Regions from separate parts of the Marinomonas sp. 15G6-16 genome, predicted to be linked through region 2. Evidence: predicted binding sites of a transcription regulator. Region 2 holds the regulator's gene; each other region holds the start of a gene.
What was found. Region 2 encodes PhoB, which activates phosphate uptake and scavenging genes when phosphate is short. Its sites were predicted from a motif close to TGTCATANNNNTGTCANA; they were not measured.
Positions count from the first base shown of each region.

Region 1: ugpB (sn-glycerol-3-phosphate ABC transporter substrate-binding protein UgpB) is a predicted target of PhoB. The motif match lies at 1,756-1,773, and genes of this name have one in related genera.
Region 3: AC0L46_RS09895 (bifunctional 2',3'-cyclic-nucleotide 2'-phosphodiesterase/3'-nucleotidase) is a predicted target of PhoB. The motif match lies at 1,811-1,828, and genes of this name have one in related genera.
Region 4: AC0L46_RS13040 (esterase-like activity of phytase family protein) is a predicted target of PhoB. The motif match lies at 1,263-1,280, and genes of this name have one in related genera.

Region 1 is NZ_CM147916.1:1,458,000-1,461,167, forward strand. It holds gene ugpA (sn-glycerol-3-phosphate ABC transporter permease UgpA) at 1-320, opposite strand, end outside; gene ugpB (sn-glycerol-3-phosphate ABC transporter substrate-binding protein UgpB) at 399-1,700, opposite strand; gene AC0L46_RS07120 (Hpt domain-containing protein) at 1,875-2,225, opposite strand; gene AC0L46_RS07125 (ATP-binding protein) at 2,227-3,168, opposite strand, start outside.
Region 2 is NZ_CM147916.1:1,784,121-1,787,288, reverse strand. It holds gene AC0L46_RS08660 (chorismate--pyruvate lyase family protein) at 1-412, shown strand, start outside; gene ubiA (4-hydroxybenzoate octaprenyltransferase) at 409-1,263, shown strand; gene phoB (phosphate regulon transcriptional regulator PhoB) at 1,348-2,043, shown strand; gene phoR (phosphate regulon sensor histidine kinase PhoR) at 2,040-3,168, shown strand, end outside.
Region 3 is NZ_CM147916.1:2,054,835-2,058,002, forward strand. It holds gene mltA (murein transglycosylase A) at 1-156, opposite strand, end outside; gene AC0L46_RS09885 (DNA-J related domain-containing protein) at 317-970, opposite strand; gene AC0L46_RS09890 (zinc metallopeptidase) at 1,006-1,683, shown strand; gene AC0L46_RS09895 (bifunctional 2',3'-cyclic-nucleotide 2'-phosphodiesterase/3'-nucleotidase) at 1,917-3,168, shown strand, end outside.
Region 4 is NZ_CM147916.1:2,724,061-2,727,228, reverse strand. It holds gene yjeH (L-methionine/branched-chain amino acid transporter) at 1-1,178, shown strand, start outside; gene AC0L46_RS13040 (esterase-like activity of phytase family protein) at 1,352-3,168, shown strand, end outside.

The DNA of each region.
Region 1 (3,168 bases), 330 kb from region 2:
AAGGTTTGATAAGCCAATTTACCGCGAATAACACGATCCGCCATAACGGCTAAAAATAACGCCACAGACATACCCAAAATGGCAACAGAGAAGCTAAACACCAAGGTCGTTAGCATGGATTGGTAATAAAGAGGGTCTGTAAATAAATCCAGAAAATTGTCTAAACCAACAAATTCTCGGCTCAAGCCAAAAGCATCTTCTTGATAAAAAGCTTGCTCTAATGCTTGCTCCGCAGGCCAAAGAAAAAAGATTGCCGTGATCAATAATTGTGGCAAGAGCAACAACCAAGGCAGGCCTTTTTGAGGGAAGGTAACCGTCATAGAAGTATCCAAAAAAAGAAAACGAAAAACGCTTAAAGAAATCGCCCTTATGTCACAACATAAGGGCGATTATTGTATTTAGTCGTTTGCGTTTTCAAACTTACGAAGAAGTGCATTACCACGTTTAACCGCAGTGTTTAGAGCTGTTTGAGCGTCAACATCACCACTCCATACAGACTCCAGCGCTTCATCAATCACACCGCGAATCTGAACAAAGTTACCTAAACGTAACCCTTTGGTGTTCGCCGTCGGTGTGCCTGTTGTCATTTGAGTAACGGCAGTTTCTGTACCAAGGTTCGCATCATAGAAGCCCTGACCTTTGGTCAAGCTGTACGCCGCTTTGGTAATTGGTAAGTAACCTGAGAATTGGTGCCAATCCGCTTGAACAGAAGCTCGAGATAAGTAGCTTAGGAAAGAAGCCACACCTTTGTACTCTTCTTTTGAGTGACCTTGAAGAACCCACAAAGACGCGCCACCGATAATAGTGTTAGAAGGCTGTTTAACTTTACCTTCCCAATAAGGAAGTTCTGTCACACCAAAATCAAATTTAGCGTTACGTTTAATGCCCGCATAACCAGCTGAAGATTCCGTGAACATTGCACACTCTTCACTGTAGAATTTCGCTGCGCCGTCGTTTGTACGACCAGAGTAGCTGAATATGCCATTTTTCTGCCATTCACCCATTTTCTCAACATGAGCAACTTGCAAAGGACCGTTGAACGTTAACTCTGTTTTTAAACCGCCAAAACCATTATCTAAAGAAGCAAATGGTACATTGTGACGAGCACTCAAGTTCTCTAGATGAACCCAAGACTGCCAAGCTGTTGTGAAGCCACAAGATACGCCAGACTGCTGTAATTTTTTCGCTGTCGTCTCAACTTCTTGCCAAGTTTTAGGCGCTTGAGTAATACCAGCTTTTTTGAATAGATCTTTGTTGTAGTAGAGAACAGGTGTTGAACTGTTGAATGGCATAGAAAGCATTTTGCCTTCACTGCTTGTGTAATAACCAGTAACAGCGCTCAAATAAGCGCTTTCATCGAAAGACTGACCCGCTTCACGCATTAATTCATTTACTGGGTAAATCGCGCCTTTCGCCGCCATCATACTTGCTGTACCAACTTCGAATACTTGTACGATTGCAGGTTGTTGTTTAGCTCGAAATGCCGCAATTGCCGATGTCATTGTTTCAGTGTAGCTGCCTTTATAAACAGGCTTTACGACATAAGCGTCTTGGGAATCGTTAAAACCTTGAGCAATTTCATTTACTTTTTCACCATTTGCGCCACCCATTGCATGCCACCACTCGACTTCTGTCGCAGCAAACCCTGAACCCGCAATTGACATACCTATAACAGCTGACGCTAATTTCAAATTATGCATTTCTGTGTTCCTCGCAATGAGTGCTTATTAGAAAAAACACACTATATCGAGGATATATTTCACTTTAATGATAAATTGGTTTCATTTGAAATACACAAACAAGCTAAATGAAACCAAGAAATGAAAAATACTGAAAGGAAGCAAAAGAAAGAAAAATAAAAGAAGCTCGATAGCTTACGGGGAAAGTGAAAACTCTTGTTGCAAAGCCGATATCAGATTATCAAACTCGTTCTTCAAGTCATCGTTCACTTCTGAAGAAATACTACGCCCTTCTTCGAACGAGATCTCAATCTCTCTAATAAGTAGGCAAAACCTGTGGCCAGAGACTTCTAAACCTGCACCTCTTAACCTATGCGCCAAATCATCAAGGCTTTTCCAATCTTGAGACACAAACGCTTCTTGAAAGCGTTCAAATAATGACGTTGCTTCCAAAATAAATTCATTGGCAACCAGCGCCATCAGCTCACGATTGGAGGCTAGCCTGTTTTTGTAGTCTTCATAATCGAACACTTTAGTTTCAAGCATATTAAGGCAACCACTTATTTAAAATGGCGAGCAGCTTATCCTGAGAAACTGGCTTGGCCACATGATCATTCATACCAGCAGCAAAACAATCACTTTCATCTTCTTTCATTGCATTGGCACTAAGCGCAACAATCGCAACGTCCGCAGGCGTTTTACTGCCCGTCAGCTGACGAATTTGCCTCGTCGCTTCATAGCCGTCCATAACAGGCATTTGGCAATCCATAAAGATCATATCGAAAGACGTAGACTGGGCAAGCTCAACCGCTTTCTGACCATTTTCAGCAATAACAACTTCCACTCCGTATAGTTTTAATAAACCGCGCGCGACTATTTGGTTGGTTAAATTATCTTCCGCAAGCAAAACCGTCGCGTTAAACACAGGGTTAGCATCTGCTTTTTCTTCCGTTTCCTGTGCTTTGCTTTCCGCATCGACAGAGAATGCATTTAAGCTCTCTAATACATTTCGTAGCGGCTTATCAAAGACAGGTTTAATAATCGAACCATCGTAGTCATTCGAGTCAAAGTGTGTCTCTGAGCGTCCATGTAACAGAACTTGTTGTAATGAGTTTTCATGAGCAGCTGCTTTCAATGCTTCTACGTCGGAGGAAGAGGCATGATTAAGCGCATCACTATCCAATAAAATATGACCAACCCACTCATTACTAGCAAGTGCTTGAGCAAGACTATCGTAAGCACGATAACCGACACCTAGAGTGCCCAACAGCTTTTCAACGTATTCTCGGCCAACCTGGTTTTCATAAATTAAAGTCACATCTGAGTCATAATTAACCGGCTCTTCCAAAACTTCTGTTGTATCTAAATCGAGTGGTACGCTAACCCAGAATGTCGAGCCTTTTCCTTCTTCAGAAATGAGGCCAATCTTGCCGCCCATGGCGCCAGCTATTTCTTTACTGATCGCCAAACCTAAGCCAGTACCGCCATA
Region 2 (3,168 bases):
ACTAACGGTTGAAGTACTTGAAGACACTTGGGGAACGCCAACAGCACGAGAAAGGCGTCGGCTTGGCTTGCGCCCTCGTGAAGCAGCTCGAATTCGCACTGTCTTATTAAAGGTTGATGGTGTCAGTGTTATTTATGCGCGTTCAATTATTCCAGCCAAGTCCTTAAAAGGTCATTGGCGACAAGTAAAGCACCTTAAAAACAAACCGCTAGGTGGATATTTATTTAAGCACAGAGCGCTTTTTAGAAGCGGTGTCGAAGTCACACAACTGCCTAAACAAATGTTTCCAGATCAATCCAATACCGTATGGGCGAGACGTTCTGTTTTCCAACAATACGGTGCGGGAATCTTGGTCAACGAAGCCTTCTTTGATGATATCAACCAACTAAAATCACCATTTGGTTTTATATGAATAAATTGAAAGTTTACCTAGAGCTAACGCGATTCGATCGCCCTATCGGGTCTTTGTTATTGATGTGGCCAACATTATGGGCGCTATGGCTCGCCTCTGATGGTATGCCTGATTGGCACCTCGTTGTTATATTCATTTTAGGCGTATTTAGTATGCGCTCTGCTGGCTGCGTAATTAATGATTATGCCGATAGAAAAGTAGATGGCAGCGTTGAGCGTACCAAGAATCGACCATTGCCTTCGGGTCGCGTATCTGCAAAAGAAGCTCTCGCGCTTTTCGCAGTACTTTGCACAGTAAGCTTTATTTTAGTTCTTTTCACTGACGTTCGAACCATTTTATTGTCATTTGTCGGATTAGGCCTTGCTGCACTTTATCCTTTTATGAAGCGATATACTCACTTACCTCAGCTGTTCCTAGGTTTGGCTTTTTCTTGGGCAATACCTATGGCGCACAGTGCTCAAGGCGGAGACTTAAGCGACCCTATACTTTGGATGCTGTTCGTTGCCAACTGCTTCTGGACGATCGCATACGATACCTATTATGCGATGACAGACCGCGAAGATGACCTCAAAGTCGGCATCAAATCGACAGCCATCTTATTTGGGGAGCACGACTTGCTTATCATTCTTTGTCTGCAAGGTCTGACTTTGTCTCTCTTAACTTGGGTCGGGTTACTGGCTGGATTAGGTTGGCCGTATTTTATTGCCCTTGTGTGTTGTGCAGGGTTATTTTATTTGCAATTTAAGCAGGCTCGGAGCCGTGATAAAGCCGCCTGCTTCCGATCATTTCTAGACAATAACCGCATTGGCTTTTGTCTCTTCGTTGGTCTAAATTTAAGCTATTTTCTGTAATATATGGCAAAGTTGTGACATTTTAACCAAACTGTCACATTTGGCGGCTTTAATAAAACCGTTCCTGAGATGAGGGTAGATCCTGTGACCGGTAAAAAAGTATTAATTATTGATGACGAGTCTTCAATACGCGAAATGATCGCGATTGCTCTAGAAATGGCAGGCTATGAATATTTAGAAGCCGAAAATATTCAGCAAGCCCACGAAATTATCGTCGACCATCGACCAGATTTAATTCTTGTTGATTGGATGATGCCTGGCGGCAGTGGGATTGAACTCACTCGTCGCTTGAAGAAAGACAACACAACGGCTGAAATTCCAGTCATCATGTTGACGGCGAAAAGTGAAGAAGACAACAAAATACAAGGCTTAGAGGTTGGTGCGGATGACTACATCACTAAACCTTTCTCTCCTCGTGAATTGGTCGCGAGATTAAAAGCCGTATTACGCCGAGCAACACCTCAAGGCATTGATGAACCGATTGAAATTGAAGGGCTAATGCTAGACCCTATCAGTCAACGAGTCACAATAGGGGCTCGCCCTTTGGATATGGGGCCAACGGAATACAGATTGCTAAAATTCTTAATGACACACCAAGAACGCGCCTACTCTAGAGCACAACTTCTAGATCAGGTTTGGGGTGGTAATGTCTATGTAGAAGAACGCACCGTTGATGTTCATATTCGTCGTTTACGCAAAGCCATTGGCAGCTCTCACGACTCCTTGATACAAACCGTTCGAGGAACAGGCTACCGATTCTCAGCAAAAAGGTCCGCATGAAAAACATTTGGCGAAATACCATACTAAGTTGGCTGTCAGGTCTTGCAGCTTGCATTGTCATTGGCCTGATCATTGGTCAGTTATTAGGGGTATTATTGCTGTATGTTTTAGGGTCTTTGTATTGGCAGCTGTACCAGCTTTATCAATTCCATAGCTGGTTACGCTATTCCAGTAAGGCGTCACCTCCGGAAGCCAGTGGCATTTGGGGAGACGTTTTTGATGCCGTTTACCGTTTGCAGAAAAAGCAACGTAAATCAAAACGTCGAATGCGCCAAGCATTAACGCGAATCGAAAGCTCGACGACCGCCTTAAAAGAAGGCGTGATTATGGCGGACAACCAAGGTAATTTAGAGTGGTGGAACAATTCTGCAGCTCACTTCTTTGGTCTTATGCGCCCTGTAGACCGAGGTCAGATAATCACCAACATCGTTCGCAGTCCGGAGTTTTTCCGCTATTTCTCACAAAAACGTTTTGGGGAACCACTGGTTATTAAATCCCCTGCAAAAGAAGGCGTTTATCTGGAAATACAAACAACACTGTACGATAAAAACGATCACCTTATTTTTGTCCGTGATGTCACTCGCTTACATCTTCTTGAACAAATGCGAAAAGACTTTGTCGCCAACGCCTCTCACGAGCTCAAGACACCTTTGACTGTAATTAAAGGTTATTTAGAAACCCTCGACATGTTTAAAGACAGTCTGCCGAAAAGCATGCAAAAAGGCATAGTGAACATGTCTGAGCAGTCTGAGCGCATGGAGCACCTTATTGAAGACTTGCTTCTTTTATCTCGCTTAGAAAGCGATGAAAAACGTGAAGAGAATCAGTGGCACAAAGTCTTAGACATTGTGCATTCGATTCAAAGTGCCGCGGAATCCATTGTGACTGAGCAGCACATCATCTCAGTCAAAATTCCTGCTGAAGCTTATGTCTACGGTTCTTACAAAGAGCTGTATAGCGCTTTTTCTAACCTAATCGTAAACGCCATCAAGTACTCACCGGATGGCGGCGAAGTGGAAATTAAATGGGAATCTAGCCATCTCAATGGTGTATTCTCTGTAAAAGATGCTGGTTTAGGAATAGACCCTAGACACATTCCTAGGCTCACTGAACGCTTCTTTAGGG
Region 3 (3,168 bases), 270 kb from region 2:
ATTGGATTTATCAATTTCAGAAACACTGCAACTGATTAAAAAGGTACTGAAAGAGACGATGCAAAATGGACGAAATAGATTCTGGTAGAGTGTGTTTTTTGAATGGGAAGAGGATTCTTTAGAGCGAAATATTTGTAGTACAGAGGTGACATTCATAAAGGCTCGTTATTATAAAAAATGAAAATAAGTCGACGATGCGAATCGAAAAAATCTATAAAATCAAACAGCATAACTAATCTGACAGCAAAGAAAGCATCAGGTTCATCTTGGGTATTTCTCAAAGGGAAAGCAATATACAGAGGGCGTGTTTTACACTTTAATACATGAGGTATTCATAAGCCTGACGTAAGTCGATAAAACGGTCTTGATCACCACCTCGATCTGGGTGATGTTGCTGAGTCAGCTTTCGGTACTGTTGTTTAATGTCTGCTTTCGTTGGATTTTCTGCGTCGATCTCTAGGGTTTTCAAAGCCGAATCTCTATCATTTCCTGTCAAACTAATGCCTTTGAAAAAACTATTGAGTAGACGGGATACTTCATCCGCATCTGTTTTTTCGTATTCATCCCAATCGAGATAATAAGCCGCTAGTTTGGCATCGACACTGTCACTGAGATGAGTACTACCAGAAAGCTTTACTTGGGAGGCGCTAAACAAAGTGATGCGTGTGGCGGTAATATCAAGAACAAGGTTTTCTTCTTGCCATAAACTGGTTTGCAGTTGGTATAAGGCGTTCATAATGAGAAAGTGCTGTCGGAACAACTGCAGGTTGCTATCATCAGCAAGTTGGCTAAAAGCAGGTAAGAGATCCTTTAGTGCTTTTAGAATGTCAAACTCGCTAATTCCGTTCGGGCTTTTTTCAAAATAGCCAAAATCGGTCCGACTAAAGGGTTTTTCATATCTCACTCTTATGCTGGTATGTTTAATACAGTGTATGTGATGAAACAGAAAAGGGTCAAAGTTACCCGTCATCTTTTATTGATTCGAAATAGGTTAAGGCAAAACTTATGTTGTGGGTTATTGGCATTATCATCGCGCTTTTGTTACTGGTTGGACCGAGTGCATGGGTAAAGTTTACCTTGAAGCGCTATGCAACAGATCGTGCGGATCTACCTGGAACCGGTGGCGAACTGGCGCAGCATTTTGTAAAACGCTTTGAGTTAGACGACGTCAAAGTTGAGACAACACAGGAAGGCCGTGATCATTTTGACTTTGGCCAGCATGTGGTTCGTCTTAGTCCGAGTGTCTTTAGTGGTCGATCATTAACGGCCGTTGCTGTGGCGACTCATGAAATAGGTCACGCAATTGCTCATGAGAAAAAACAGAAAATCTCGCACTTAAGTTCAAGATATTTGCCCTTTGCGCATTTTGCTCGACGTATTACGGCTGGCTTGCTCATCGGCTGGCCATTGATTTCTGCCATATTGCATTTGCCTTATGCGGTTGCTTTGCATGCGCTTGTCGTTGGTTTAACAGGTCTTTTAGCAGTAGTGGTTCAGTTGGCAATCTTGCCAGAAGAGTGGGACGCCAGCTTTAATAAGGCCTTGCCAATCTTGGCTGAAGGAAATTACATTCCCCAAGAAGACTTACCCAAAGTGAAGAAAATTTTAACTGCCTGTGCGATGACTTACGTTGCAGCGGCTTTGGTGAGAGTGCTATTTGTTTGGCGCTGGTTTAAGCGTTAAGAGTGATTGAAAGGTATTAACATTCCTGCCCACTCTTTCCTTGATAGACCGTTTCTCTGATAAGATTGAATCTCAGAAGACTGATTCGCACCTTCCTTAATCTAAGTAATCTTTTCCCTCTTTGACTTGTCACAAAAAAGGCATGAAGTTCGCATAAAATCGCCTTACTATGAAAGCTGACTTTTTGGTTAGCATCTATCATCAAAAACTATTTTGCTTTATGGAGTAATGTCATGACATTGTTTTTTCCTAGGAAGGCGTCTGTTTTAGCTTCTTCACTTCTTTTTGCATCGCTTGCCCAAGCAGCCACTATTGACTTACGAGTCATGGAGACCACTGATATTCATATGAATTTAGTGGATTACGATTACTACGGTGATAAGCAAAGTGATGGAGTTGGCTTGTCCCGTGTGGCAACTTTGATCAAAGCGGCTCGTGCTGAAGTGACAAACTCTGTGTTGGTTGATAATGGTGATTTATTGCAAGGTACGCCTCTGGGCGATTATGTAGCAAAAGGGCGGGTACTGCGCTTTGGTGAAACACATCCAGCTTTTAAAGCGATGAACTTACTTGATTATGATGTGGGTAATATAGGTAACCATGAATTTAACTATAGCTTAGACTTTTTGATGAAGAGTTTGAGCGGAGCGAACTTCCCTTATGTGAATGCCAATGTCTATGTTGATGATGGTGATAACGACCCTTCTAATGATCAACCCTACTTTCAGCCTTACATCATTAAAGACAAAACCTTCGTTGATTCTGATGGTAAAACGCAAACGGTGAAAATTGGTTACATTGGTTTTGTGCCGCCGCAAATCATGACTTGGGATAAAGACAATTTAACCAGCCGAGTAATCGCAAAAGACATTGTTGAAACCGCGAATAAATACGTTCCAGAAATGAAAACCAAAGGCGCAGATGTGGTTATCGCGATTCCTCACAGTGGCATGATGAATTCGCCTTATATGAAAGGTGAAGAAAATGCGTCTTATCATTTAGCCAAAGTAGATGGCATTGACGCTATTCTGTTCGGCCACTCTCATCGTATTTTTCCAGGTGACAAAGCATTAGACGCATTTGATGGTGTAGACGGTGAAAAAGGCACAGTGTTTGGTAAACCCGCCACTATGCCTGGCTTTTGGGGGTCTCACCTTGGTGTGATTGATCTGACGTTAGAGCCTTCTGGTGACGGTTGGAAAGTGGCAGATGGTAAAGCTGCTGTGCGTGCTATATCACGCAGAGAAGGGCGTAAGACCATTGCCTTGGTAGAAGCCGATGCAAGTATTAATGATGCCGTTGAAACCGAGCACCAAGGTACTTTAGCGTACATGCGTCGTAAAGTGGGTGAGTCCACCGCAGACATCAATAGTTTCTTTGCTCTTGTTCAAGACGACCCATCGATTCAGATCGTGAATAATGCACAAATTTGGTATGTGAAGAACATTGTGCGTGGTACATCTTATGAAGGCTTACCGATTCTAT
Region 4 (3,168 bases), 940 kb from region 2:
CTGTGGCAGAAGCAGGCTCTTTTGCTTTTTACGCTTGGTTAATTACCGCCGTAATGGTGATTCCGATTGCTTTCATCTTTGCCCTACTCGGCTCAAAGTACCCCTCTGCAGGAGGCGCCTCACACTATATTGGTAAGGCATTTGGACAACATTATGAAAAAGCCGTTGGCTGGTTATTCCTCAGCATTTTGCTGTTCGGTCCTGCAGTCGCCGTAAAGGTCGCAGCGGCCTACCTAGGCATAATCATAGATATTCCAGAGATTAGCCTATTGGTACTAAGCCTGATAACCATTATTGCGTTGACACTATTTTCCGTGGCGGGCATTCAAGCTTCAGCACGTTTCCAAACAGGTGTCGTCATAGTCATGATACTGACCATTATCTGGCTGTGTATTATTGCCGACATTAGCAGTAGCGTGAGCGTGATCGCCACACCTGAAAGCTCTTCAGATTGGCAAACAACATTATATGCAACAGGGGTCATATTCTGGTGTTTTCTCGGCATAGAAGTCATGGCACACATGGGCGCGGAATTTAAGAACCCTACACGAGATTTTCCTATCGCACTATTAGGCGGTATTACATTGGTCATTCTGGCTTATCTTAGCTTGGTCTTATTAATCGCTTACCACCAAACCTATGGTGATGAAGTGACCAATAGCCAGTCTCTCGCCTTACTGGTCAATAAATTAGTCGGGGATACCGGCAGCAAGCTTTTTGCAGTAGGCGCCTACATTATCGCTTTCGCCAATGTTGCCATCTACATTTTAGGTTTCGCTCGTATGGTGCAGTCCCTTGCTAAACAAAACGCGCTGCCTCATAAATTTGCACTGCTATCTTCGCAAGGCACCCCAATTAATGCCGTGCTTCTAGTGTGTTCCATCGTACTCTTATCGATTGTTTTTTCTGAATTGTCTGGTTGGGAAATGGCTTGGTTTATCGAAATGACCAACAGCAATTTTTTATTAATCTATGCCCTTACCTGCATTGCGGCTTTTAGATTGGTGAACAACAGACTTAAAGTGCTCGCGGTGCTAGCGCTAGGAAGTTGCCTTGGCATGGCGTTCTTTATCGGCATAAATATACTCTTTGCTATCACTATTATGATAATGGCGTTGTGTTATGAGCAATGGCGTAAAGCCAATCACATGAGTGAAAAAAATAACGCTCTTTCATAGCTTCAACTCTAAATCATTAGGTGAACCATTAAGCGTCCAATATCTCTCTTGTTAGCAACAATTGGACGCTCTCCTTCTATAGACAGTCACAAAACTGGCACACTAGCGACATAAGAATGTCATTAAAATACCTTAGCGTTAGTCTCCATAGCTCATCAACTTCGGAGATAAAAATGCTAATAAACCACTTTCGTCGTACTCTAGTCGCCACTTGCCTAGCAGGTGTTGCCCTAACCGCCTCGGCCAATTCTTTTCAGCGTGTTGCTAGTTTCCCTGTTACTCAAAATCTAGGCAGCAATCCTATTGCTAGCGAAACATCAGCGGAGATCATCACAGCGTCGGAAGATGGTAATACACTCATTTACTCTGATAGCCCATTGGGTGGCGTCGGCTTTGTTAACATCAAAGACCCTCGTAACCCTCAAGCTGCTGGATTCTTATCCTTAGATGGAGAACCCACTTCAGTAGCTGGTATTGCAAACTGGGTAGTTGCCGGCGTAAACACTTCTGAAAGCTATGTAAAACCTAGCGGTTATTTAGCTGTGGTAGACCTTAGTAGCCAACAGGTTGTGCAGCGTTGCGATCTTGGTGGGCAGCCTGATTCTGTAGCGGTTTCAAAAGATGGCAAGTACATCGCAGTGGCGATTGAGAATGAGCGAGATGAAGACCTAAATGATGGTGAAATACCACAACAGCCTGCTGGTTATCTATCGATCATTGACTTCGACGTCGACACTGGCATTTGCAAAAGTGTTCATAAAATAGACCTTAACGGGCTTGCTGAGATTGCGCCGAATGATCCTGAGCCAGAATTTGTCGCATTTAACGATCTTAATGAAATTGTGCTCACTTTGCAGGAAAACAACCATCTGATCATTATCAACGCTAACAGCAAAAAGGTTGTTAATGACTTCTCTGCAGGCACGGTCAATCTTTCTAACATTGACACCAAACGCGATGGCGCTTTGGTCTTCAATGAGAGCTTAGAAAACGTTCGACGTGAACCCGATGCAGTCAAGTGGCTCGACAATGAGCGCTTTGTAATAGCAAATGAAGGTGATTATAAAGGCGGCGCTCGCGGCTTCACCATTTTCAACAAACAAGGTGATGTCTTGTTCGAAAGTGCGGAAAGCTTCGAGCATGAAGTGATTAAAACGGGTCATTACCCAGAAAAGCGCTCCAATAAAAAAGGTGCTGAACCTGAAGGTTTAGAAGTCGCTAAGTTCGGCAATGATACATATATTTTTGTCATGTCAGAGCGCGGCTCCATTGTCGGGGTTTATCGTGACACAGGCGCAGCGCCAGAGCTTGTTCAAATGATGCCTTCCGGTATCGCACCAGAATCTGCCATTGCGATACCGCAACGAAATATCATTGCTACAGCCAATGAAGCAGACCTAGTGGAAGATGGTGGGCCACGCTCTCACGTGATGCTCTACCAATGGCAGGAACAAAATGCCAACTATCCGAGCATAGTGTCGCAAAACAATGCCTCTGGACAACCTATAGGTTGGGGGGCGCTATCAGGTTTAGCCGCTGACTTGAAAACACCGGGCAAACTTTATGGGGTTAACGATAGCTTCTATTCTGCACAGCCAGCTATTTTCACCATTGATGCGAACCAAACTCCGGCTCGTATCATCCATAAATTAACCGTAACACGCCAAGGAATGCCTGCTGAGAAATTAGATTTAGAAGGCATTGCTGTAGATCCTAAAGGCGGCTTTTGGCTAGCCTCTGAAGGCCACCCTGATAAAGAAGTTCCCCATGGAGTTTACCATGTCACGGAATACGGTGAGATCGACCAAACGATTCCGTTCCCTGATGAGCTGCTGGAACATCAGCTACGTTTTGGGGCAGAAGGCATCACGTTAGCGGACGATGCCCTATGGGTGGCGATTCAACGCCCTTGGAAAGACGATGCTAAAGATCGTACCAAGTTATTACGCTACGACCTAGCCAACCAATCATGGCAAGCAGTTTACTACCC